Regions from separate parts of the Spirosoma oryzicola genome, predicted to be linked through region 1. Evidence: riboswitches for the same ligand, from Rfam matches in the RefSeq annotation. Region 1 holds a riboswitch; the other holds the start of a gene.
What was found. A riboswitch is a leader RNA that binds a small molecule or an ion and turns the genes downstream of it on or off. The one in region 1 is predicted to bind S-adenosylmethionine.

Region 1 (5,301 bases):
GCGTAAGTCGATACCCTTGTTTGTGTCGGCTATCTTGTAAAAAAGCAGCGACTTCTTTTACATCGGGAAGAGACCCCTGCGTAAACCGGAAATGGGCCTCTCTGCACTTGCGTAACCGCCGGCGTTCGGACGCCACTAGCTTTGACTCGAACGCTGTTTCGGTAACGGGAAGAAAGAAATTTTGGTGGTTTTCGAGAAGCGCAAATTCGTGCTTCTCCAGAATACGAGTAAGCTGTTCGGCCTGCGTGGGTGCGTAACAGTGCGGATAGTTAACCAGCCGTAATGCACGAGCGCCGTTGGTACGAGCCGTGTCCTGAATGCAGCCTATAAACTCCTCGATTAGATCGTCCGGGAGCGTATTGCTGAATTCGACCGAACCAAACGGGGCAGCACCGGGACTCATTGCTACCTGATCACTGACAAAAAAAGCACATCGGGCTTCGGCTTGCTGAGTCTGTTGGTTGAGAACGGTGAGCAAATGAAAGGCTCCGTTTTGTTGCTGACGGAGATGCTCGATCTCATTGAAGAAAAAGCCGGGTTGACTAAACAAGGGAACGCTGGAGGCTTCGGGACTAAATTGGTGCAGAATTGTGTAGTCAATCATTACTTAGGCTGCCAAACGCTTCCTGATAGAGCGGGCACTCGATCGGTTTTGAAAGCAACCGATTTATTGGGCTTAGTCAACTTTTATGCCATCGGCAAAAGCGTATGGCGAATAGTCTACAAAATGAAGTGACCACTTCCGTACTACGGAGTCGTAAGAAGGTAGTTTCTAACCAGAAAAAGAAGTGTTTTTGGTTTCGCCGTGAGCCGGATGGGTAGGAACTACTCGCAAAAGTTAAACGATAGAACCTTTTTTAGATACAGATATACGGCGCTGACCGATGGATAAAGCCGGTTCACAGCGACACAGATGCCGATCAGGACGCAAATAAACTGGTCAGCTGATAAAATTGTAAGAGAGAATATGTCAATTAGAAATCCCGATGATGTTATTTCGTCGGGATTTTTTGTTGGCTGTCTAGGGCTACCAATCTTAAGAAAGGTGTTTTTTCTTCTTCCATTGGGAGTAAACCAACTGAATGATCCCGTCTTTCAAGCCCAAGTCTGGGACGATAATTGTATTGGCCCCGGCCCATTTCATGACCGATACGTAAATGTCGGCGGCTGGAACAATGACATCGGCGCGGTCGGCGTTCAGACGGAGTTTGTTGATTCGATCTTCCTGACTGAAACCCGCAATGTGGTTGCGAATCCGTTCAATCTCGGCTCGGGTGGTTTCCGATTCGGATGTCTTAGACGCCAAGTTGAACAGCTTGCTGATGTTACCGCCCGTACCAACCGCCGTGATTTCTTCCGACGAATCAACGTTGTCTTCTACCCAATCTTCAATTTTCCGCCAGGCACCTTTGGTTTCTTTGCCTTCCAGCAGCCGAACCGACCCAATTTTAAACGATTTGGAATTGATTTTCTGCCGGTTCTTGTACAGGTTTAACTCCGTACTGCCTCCGCCCACATCGATGTGCAGAAACTGCCGGTCGTCGAGGGCCTGCACGACCACGTTGTTGATCAGTTCGGCTTCTTTGCTACCGTCGATGATGTGTATTTTGATGCCCGTTAAGGCTTCGATTCGTTTGGCAACTTCGTGTCCGTTCGACGATTCGCGCATGGCTGATGTGGCACAGGCCATGTAATCTTCGACTTCATGCAGTTCCATCAGCAGTTTATAGACCTGCATGAGTTTAGCCGTCCGGGCTTCACTTTCGGGCGTCAGTTCACCAAAATTGAACACATCGTGCCCAAGGCGAAGAGGAAATCGTACGTATTCGACGCGCTTGAAGCTTATTACCTCGTCGTTGTGTAATACCGTTGAGATTTGCAGACGAGCCGCATTGGAACCGATATCAATGGCTGCTAGTTTCATCAAATATAAAGCGTGAGAGACTGGTTTGTTAGAAGAGCGCCTATGCGAATCAGGGCAGAACTGCTAACCAGTCAGTTATCCCATTTACTAAATTCATCCGTCAATTGTTCGGCCAAAAATAGGTTATTTTTGGGGACTATGGCTATAACCTATATCTTTGCTTAAGTGCTTATCAAGAAAGACGGAGGGACTGGACCCTACGATGTCTTGGCAACCAGCCGCTTAGTTTAGAGTCGGAAAAGGTGCCGCATTCCACCCCGGTTTTGTGGGGACAGATAAGTTAGCATTCCTGCTCTCTTCTCCTGATAAGCCCCTTCTTGTAGCGAATTGCTTTAAGGCTGCTCCTGGCATGCCTATGACTTTATAAACTTTTGGATCACTTGGAACTGATTACAGACCTTCTGAAAAAGCGAATTCTTGTTCTCGACGGTGCGATGGGAACGATGATTCAACGTTACAATCTTACCGAGGAAGACTACCGAGGGGAGCGCTTTAAGGACTATCCGCATGATGTAAAAGGAAACAACGATTTGCTGTCGATTACGCAGCCCGGTATCATTCAGGAGATTCATAAGCAATATCTGGAAGCCGGAGCGGATATTATCGAAACCAACACGTTCAGTAGTACGACCATCGCCATGGCGGATTACCACATGGAAGAGCTGGCCTACGAACTGAACTATGAGTCGGCCCGGATTGCCAAGGAGGCCGCCGTAGAAATAACGAACCAGAACCCGGATAAACCGCGCTTTGTGGCGGGGGCAATGGGGCCCACCAACCGCACCGCTTCGCTATCACCCGATGTCAACAATCCGGGCTACCGCGCCATTACGTTCGACGAACTCGTCAGTGCGTATTACGAGCAGGTAAGTGGTCTAGTCGAAGGCGGTTCGGATTTATTGCTAATCGAAACCATCTTCGATACGCTTAACGCGAAAGCTGCGTTGTTTGCTATCGATAAATACTTTGCCTTGAATCCGCAGCAGCGGGTCCTGCCCATCATGGTGTCGGGTACGATTACCGATGCTAGTGGGCGAACCCTGTCGGGACAAACGACGGAGGCTTTCCTGTATTCGGTTTCGCACTTGCCCTTGCTGAGCGTTGGCCTGAACTGTGCCCTTGGTGCCGAGCTGATGCGGCCTTACATTCAGACGCTGGCCAAGGAAGCCCCATTTTTTACGTCGGCCTATCCGAACGCGGGACTGCCCAACGAATTTGGCGAGTATGACGAAACGCCCGATAGCATGGCCTCGCAGGTCGAAGGGTTCATCCGTGATAGCTTTGTCAATATCGTTGGTGGCTGTTGTGGATCAACCCCGGATCACATTCAGGCGATTGCCAGGGTAGCCGCCAAGTACCCGCCCCGCCCGCTGCCGGAGCCCGAACCGTACCAGAAACTGAGCGGTCTGGAACCGTTAAAGATCACGGAACAAACCAACTTCCTGAACATCGGTGAGCGGACCAACGTGACGGGATCGAAAAAATTCGCCCGGCTCATCAAGGAAGGAAATTACGACGAAGCCCTGAGCATTGCCCGTGGGCAGGTTGAAGGTGGAGCGCAGGTGATCGACGTGAACATGGACGAAGGGATGCTGGATTCGGTAGAAGCCATGACCACCTTCCTGAACCTGATTGCCGCCGAACCCGATATTGCCCGCGTTCCGATTATGGTCGATTCGTCGAAGTGGGAAGTGATCGAAGCCGGTCTGAAATGCGTTCAGGGAAAAGCCATTGTCAACTCTATTTCGCTCAAGGAAGGAGAGGAAGCGTTTATCGAACGGGCCAACCTGGTTAAACGGTACGGGGCTGCAGCCGTGGTTATGGCGTTTGACGAATCTGGCCAGGCCGATTCCTACGAACGACGGATCGAAATCTGCGAACGCGCTTACCGGATTCTGGTTGATAAAGTCAATTTCAATCCGCAGGACATTATCTTCGATCCCAACATTCTGACGGTAGCGACGGGTATCGAAGAACACAACAACTACGCCGTAGACTTTATCAACGCCACGCGCTGGATCAAGGAAAACCTGCCGCTTGCCAAAGTCAGTGGGGGGGTGTCGAATATTTCGTTTAGCTTCCGGGGCAATGACGTTGTGCGGGAGGCCATGCACTCGGCCTTTTTGTATCACGCGATTCGGGCGGGACTGGACATGGGGATTGTCAATGCTGGTCAGCTCGAAGTGTATGACAACATTCCCAAAGAGTTGCTGGAACGTTGTGAGGACGTGTTGCTAAACCGGCGCGACGATGCTACCGAGCGACTGGTCGAATTTGCCGAAACGGTAAAAGCCAAAGGCAAAGTGGTGGTGCAGGATGAAAGCTGGCGCAACGAACCGGTTCGTGAGCGACTGAAATACGCCCTCATCAAAGGCATCACCGACTACATCGATCAGGATGTTGAAGAAATCCGGCAGCAGGTCGAGCGACCTTTGCACGTGATCGAAGGACCATTGATGGACGGTATGAACGTCGTGGGTGACTTGTTTGGCGAAGGGAAAATGTTTCTGCCGCAGGTCGTCAAATCGGCGCGGGTGATGAAAAAAGCGGTTGCTTATCTAACCCCCTTCATTGAAGCTGAAAAATCGGATGGTGAGTCGGCGTCGGCTGGAAAAATTCTGCTAGCCACCGTTAAAGGCGACGTTCACGACATCGGTAAAAATATCGTTGGCGTCGTACTGGGTTGTAACAACTACGAGATCATCGACCTTGGGGTAATGGTCCCAACGCAGAAAATTCTGGAAGAAGCGCGTAAGCACAACGTAGACATTATCGGGCTAAGCGGCCTGATTACGCCGTCGCTGGATGAGATGGTGGGCGTCGCTAAAGAAATGGAGCGGCAGGGATTCTCGATGCCGCTGCTAATCGGCGGAGCGACGACCTCTCGGATGCACACGGCGGTTAAGATAGATCCGCACTATTCAGGACCGGTTGTTCACGTGCTGGATGCCAGCCGGAGTGTTCCGGTGGCCGGTCGGCTCGTCAATGAACAGCAGACAACGAGAGACGCAATTTTCTCAGAAATAAAAACTGAGTACGCCAAATTACGCGACGACCACGCCCGCCGTCGGCAGGATAAAGCCACCCTGACCATCGAGAAAGCGCGTGAAAATCGGACGTCGATCGACTGGAGTAATTTTACACCGACAAAACCTGCTTTCTTAGGCAATCGCTATTTCGAAGATTACTCGATTGCTGAGCTGGCAAAATACATCGACTGGACGCCTTTCTTCCAGACCTGGCAGTTACACGGCAAGTATCCGGCAATTTTTGACGATGCTGTAGTGGGCAAAGAAGCGCGTCAGCTTTACGACGATGCCAACACACTCTTGCAGGAAATCATCGATAAGAAATTGCTGAAAGCCAAGGCTGTCGTT
Region 2 (5,301 bases), 2.4 Mb from region 1:
GGCTTGATTTCTGGCAGGAAGAAAACGAATTTGACGACTCAATGTCCGTCAATTATGCTTACTTTCTGGCGCGGGTAGAGAAATACATTCCTCTGTCGAAAAAGCTAAAGGTACTGGACATTGGCTCTGGTCCGGGCAATCTGGAAACGGCCTGGCACGACCGGGTTGCCGAGATCCACGGCCTGGATGTATCCAAACGATATAACGAGATCGCCCGCCAGAAACACGCCGGGCATCCAAACGTTTATTTTCACGATTTATCGCCGGACGATTATCTCAATTTTAGCCCGGTCCTGAACCAGAAGTTCGATGTGATCATCGTGATGAGCGTCGTTCAGTATTACCGCAATGCAGCCGAAGTAGAGCAGTTGCTAAAGGCAATAAAAGCGGTAGCTGCCCCCGGTGCCAAAGCCATGATCTGCGACCTGATGGTGGGGGGTAGTGTACTCAAAGACATTGGCAGCATCATCGGGCGTTCACTCCGGCAGGGTCAGTTGCTGACGATGATCAGACTTCTGATTCGCTTACGCTTATCGGCTTACTATACAGTGCGCAAGAATAACGGCTTTCTGGTAATTCCTAAACAGGAGTGGCTGGCGATGTGCCAACGGTTGGGCTTGAACGCCCGCTTTGTGGAGGAGCCGCTGACGATGCAGCAGGAAAGACAAAATCTATTTATCGAGTTCTAGACGATGCTGATCGTTGACAGTATTAGATAAATACCACGTCGTCGATCACGTCGGTACCCATGTCTTTATTAACGAGCTGGATGAGCTTTTGCTTCGCGTTAACAAGTTCATTGCGCAAGGGAGCCGACGTAATTTCAATATGCAACTTGCGGTCCCGAACGTAGATCCGGTTGGTCCGCGAGGCAATGGTTGGTCCCATCATGCGGCCCCAAAACGCTTCGAGGTAGGTTTCGTTAAAGCGCGTCTGGAGTTGATAGGCTTTCAGTAACTGCCCGATTGCATCCTTCAACGATGTAGTTCCGGAGGTTCGTGTAGCGTTTTCGCGATTATAACGGTAAGTCTGGCTCATCAGCAACGTATCTTCCTTACAAAAGTAAACATCAGGCGGACTAAATACGCCCTACCAAACCGCGAAGTTGAAAAAATAACCCAACGGTAGAAAATCCCCCTGGCGTTTGGATTGGCGCCGTTTGCCTATTATACTTGCGCTATCAAGTCAATTGTCAGGCGTCAATCCAAACTCCGACGTCAATTGATTTATACAGAAGCGAGGAGAGATCAGGCTCTGCGAATCGCTGGCAACCTACCACTTGGCAAGGTGCTAACTCCTGCCTAAAGCAACCGCAGCAGCGGATCATTAGGGACTATAAATCGTATACTTAAATGCGCTATACTCAGCACTGTACGCCCCCCGCGGCCTACTAAGCATACTACCCTATTAAACCGAAGACCGGGAGTGGTCTTGGGCGGTTCTTTATGTTTACGATTTTCAGTTTGCGCGGTCTTCACTGAAAATGTCAGGCCAGAAAACGCATTATCCATTGGACATTCATTATTTCGACTACAAATATTCGTTCCCTCTCGAATCGGGCGAGAGCCTGCCGGGCTTTCAACTGGCCTACACGACACGCGGAACACTAAACGACGAAGGTTCTAACGTTGTCTGGATTTGCCATGCCCTGACCGGTAACGCTGACCCCGGCGATTGGTGGGGCGGTATGGTCGGTCAAGGGAAATATTTCAATCCGGAAAATCACTTCATCGTCTGTGCCAATGTGCTTGGTTCCTGCTATGGATCAACGGGCCCGCTGTCAACCAACCCCAGCACGGGTCGACCTTTTCATCACGACTTTCCCGCGCTAACGATCCGCGATATGGTCGAAGCATTGGATTTACTGCGTCAGGAACTGGGAATCGAAAAAATTCACACCTGCATCGGCGGCTCTCTCGGCGGTGAACAAGCAGTTGAGTGGGCTATTTTACGCCCTCAGTTAATTGAGAATCTGGTGCTTATTGCAGCGAGTGCTGTAGCCTCTCCCTGGTGTATTGCCTTCAATGAAGCACAGCGTATGGCCATCGAGGCCGATCCTACCTGGATCGAACAGCGCGACGATGCGGGAACAGCAGGTATGCGAGCAGCGCGGGCAATGGCCATGATCTCGTACCGGAATTATGACACCTACGGCTTTACGCAGGCGCTCGACAACAATGAGCAACTGGACGGTTACAAAGCGGCTAGTTACCAACGCTACCAAGGCGAAAAAATAGCGGATCGTTTTAATGCCTTTACGTATTGGACGCTTTCGAAAGTTATGGATTCGCACAACGTTGGTCGTAACCGGGGAAGTATTCTGAATGCGCTCAATCAAATAAAAGCCCGAACCTTAGTTGTCGGTATTCGCTCGGATTTACTTTTCCCGCCAACTGAGCAGCAGTTCCTGGCCCGGCACATTCCAGAGGCCACCTACGAAGAAATTGATTCGCTTTATGGGCACGACGGTTTCCTGATCGAGTTCCGTCCCTTGGCGGGTATTATGCGGAAGTGGGTAACGGCTACTCAACCCAGTTCAACGAACGTAGCGGAGGTAGTTAAGAAGTAGACTTCCCATTTTTTCGCGGGTACGATCAGACCAAATACTCATGTGTTTAACGATGTGCTGCAACACATTCTTTGCTTTTGAGTTATCATAACTTAGCACGGTACACATAACGTACCCTTTATACGAAGCCATAAGGCAAAACTTAACCAATTTATAACCAGATGATCTGGTACGAAGACGAAGTTCGACAGCTCGAAACTAAAATTAAGTCTAATCTATCTACGTCGGACCGAGTCGTATTTTACGGCAGTTCGTCTATCCGCCTTTGGTCAACACTGGCGCAGGATTTTCCGGATATCACAGCGCTTAATTTAGGCTTCGGGGGCTCAACACTGGCGGCCTGCGCGTGGTTTTTTGAACGATTGGTCGTTCCCGCTAACCCCAGGTGCATTGTATTTTACGCCGGTGATAACGATCTGGGTGATAATCGCCATCCGGAAGAAGTATACTTGTTTTTCTGCGCACTGGCGGAAAAGGTACGTCGGCAGTTACCCGATACCCAATTTTACTACCTGTCCATAAAACTCAGCCCTGCTCGCTGGGATATTGCCGATAAGATTCGCGCGACCAATAAACTCATTGCCGACAAAATAAATGAGCTGCCAAACTTTAAAACCATTGACATGACAACTGCTTTGTTGGGTACTGATGGTAAGCCACGTCGCGAGTTTTTTCAGGCTGATGGTCTTCACCTTACCCCGGCAGGTTATCAGGTTTGGAAGCAGGTTTTACAGCAATTACAAATCTTTAATAATTTGTTTACGTACTAAGCTGCCATTGTTTGCGTTGCCTGCTGCAATTTCACCGTAACTACCGCCATCACTATGAATCGCGAGTATCATAAGTGGTTCAGCCCGAATCTGAACCGCGATATGGAGTTGCTTGTTTTTGGTCATGCAGGAGCTCGCGTTCTGGTCTTCCCGACCCGACGCGGGCGTTTCTATGAATACGAAGAGCTGGGTTTGGTCAGCGCGCTCGCCGACCGGATCGAGAACGGCTGGATTCAGCTGTTCTGCGTTGACAGCGTTGATCGAGAAAGCATTTACAACCGCTACATTGCTCCGCACGAACGCATCAAGCGCCACAGCCAGTACGAACACTACATTCTGAACGAAGTACTACCGTTTTCTCGCCTGAAAAATCCACAGCCGTTCATGATTTCGCACGGATGCAGCCTGGGGGCTTACCATGCTACCAACATTGCGTTTCGGCATCCTCAGTGGTTTGGTAAATTAGTAGCGCTTAGTGGCCGGTATGACTTATCTGCTCCGGTAGCAGAGTTTCGCGGTCTATTCGATGACTACTATGACGAAAATATTTACTTTCACACGCCCAATCATTTTCTGCCGAACCTGGAAGAAGACGCGATTCTAAACGAACTGCGCCGGATGCAGATTGTCATGACGGTTGGGGCCGCCGATCCTTTTTTAAACAGCAACTGCGCCTTGAGCGAAACGCTTTCCTTAAAAAACGTCTCTCACGAATTTTACATATGGGAAGGTCGAGCCCATCAGGCCGAGGATTGGCACAAGATGGTGCAGATATACCTGTAACTGATCGTATTCTGATCACGGTAACTTAGAAGCGAGGTACAGATAAGGCCCCAGCAGATGGTGCACGAAGATCGTTTTCTTGTTATCGGGGTATTTTTTATGATACGCTTCGTCGGCCAGCAGCACTACGAATGACCCCGTTCGGACGTAATGGCTGGATTGGTAAAACGTGGGCGGAATGTACTCTTTCAAGTTTGTTTTTACGTACCGACTGGCAAAGCTACCCAGGTACTTCTGGTAATTTTTTTGCGCCTTACGTGCTGGTTTAGACAGCTTGTTAAAGACGTATTTTAACGCCAGATTCCGGGGAAACTTCTGCTTTTTGAGTAAAGCGGGGATGTTGGAGAATGGGTTGGTTTGATTGAAATCGTCAATCGTCTGAATTGTAATCGGTGTTTCGGGAACCCAATCGGCTGAATTGACCACGTTGAACGCCCAGCCCCCAGCGGTCAGGGCTTCGTATTCGTACGCATAAAACAAATTACCGGGCTTGGGCGCAGCACTGCAATAGGTCTTGAACCGAACCGTGGCGGGTATCTTTCCCTGCTTCTGCAACTGCTTCAGATGAGATGTCATCAGATACCCGATGGCTCCCCCCTGGCTATGCCCCATGATGTAAAAATTGGTTACCCCGGCTCGAATACATGAATCAAGCCGGGGTAGTATGTTCTGCGCCAGAAAAGCGGTTCCAATAAGCCAGCCAATATGTACCGCAGCCTGCGGATGTTCGGCCAGTTGATAATCAAACTTATAATCGTTCGATAAAACCAACTGCCCTTTGGCTGGCACCATGGCTGCGTAGAAGTTCTCCAACCAACCGACAGGGTCGAGTGTGGTTCCGCGGATGCTGATAACCGCTACGGAATCAGCCGATGTCCATAAGTCACACCGGTTGTCAAGACCCACCACCGGCGAACGATACACAAACTTGAACCGCTGTGGTTTTGGAATCGGGCTATCTGGCGGCAAGGTGTCCACTTGCCGGGCAAATACGCTCATCAGCTCGATGTATTCCGCTTTCTCGAAGCCCGGTTTAAGTTTTTGCCCAAATAAGGTAGTCGATACCAGGAAAAATGCAAAAAACGTAAGCGTTTGTTTCATATGGCCTCAACTGTACAGTGTACAACACAACTTACCTGGGCAACGCTTAGCCGCGCTTATGTTGAAGCGCGACGACCG

Region 2: another riboswitch for S-adenosylmethionine. It lies ahead of LQ777_RS20580 (homoserine O-acetyltransferase family protein); the one in region 1 lies ahead of metH (methionine synthase).

Annotation. Positions count from the first base shown of each region.
Region 1 is NZ_CP089538.1:1,527,699-1,532,999, forward strand. Features, by position in the region: gene LQ777_RS06165 (GNAT family N-acetyltransferase) at 1-604, opposite strand, end outside; gene LQ777_RS06170 (Ppx/GppA phosphatase family protein) at 1,037-1,924, opposite strand; SAM riboswitch class I at 2,091-2,206, shown strand; gene metH (methionine synthase) at 2,359-5,301, shown strand, end outside.
Region 2 is NZ_CP089538.1:4,876,318-4,881,618, forward strand. Features, by position in the region: gene LQ777_RS20570 (class I SAM-dependent methyltransferase) at 1-689, shown strand, start outside; gene LQ777_RS20575 (DciA family protein) at 712-1,038, opposite strand; SAM riboswitch class I at 1,224-1,342, shown strand; gene LQ777_RS20580 (homoserine O-acetyltransferase family protein) at 1,511-2,569, shown strand; gene LQ777_RS20585 (GDSL-type esterase/lipase family protein) at 2,731-3,339, shown strand; gene LQ777_RS20590 (esterase family protein) at 3,394-4,122, shown strand; gene LQ777_RS20595 (lipase family protein) at 4,138-5,223, opposite strand.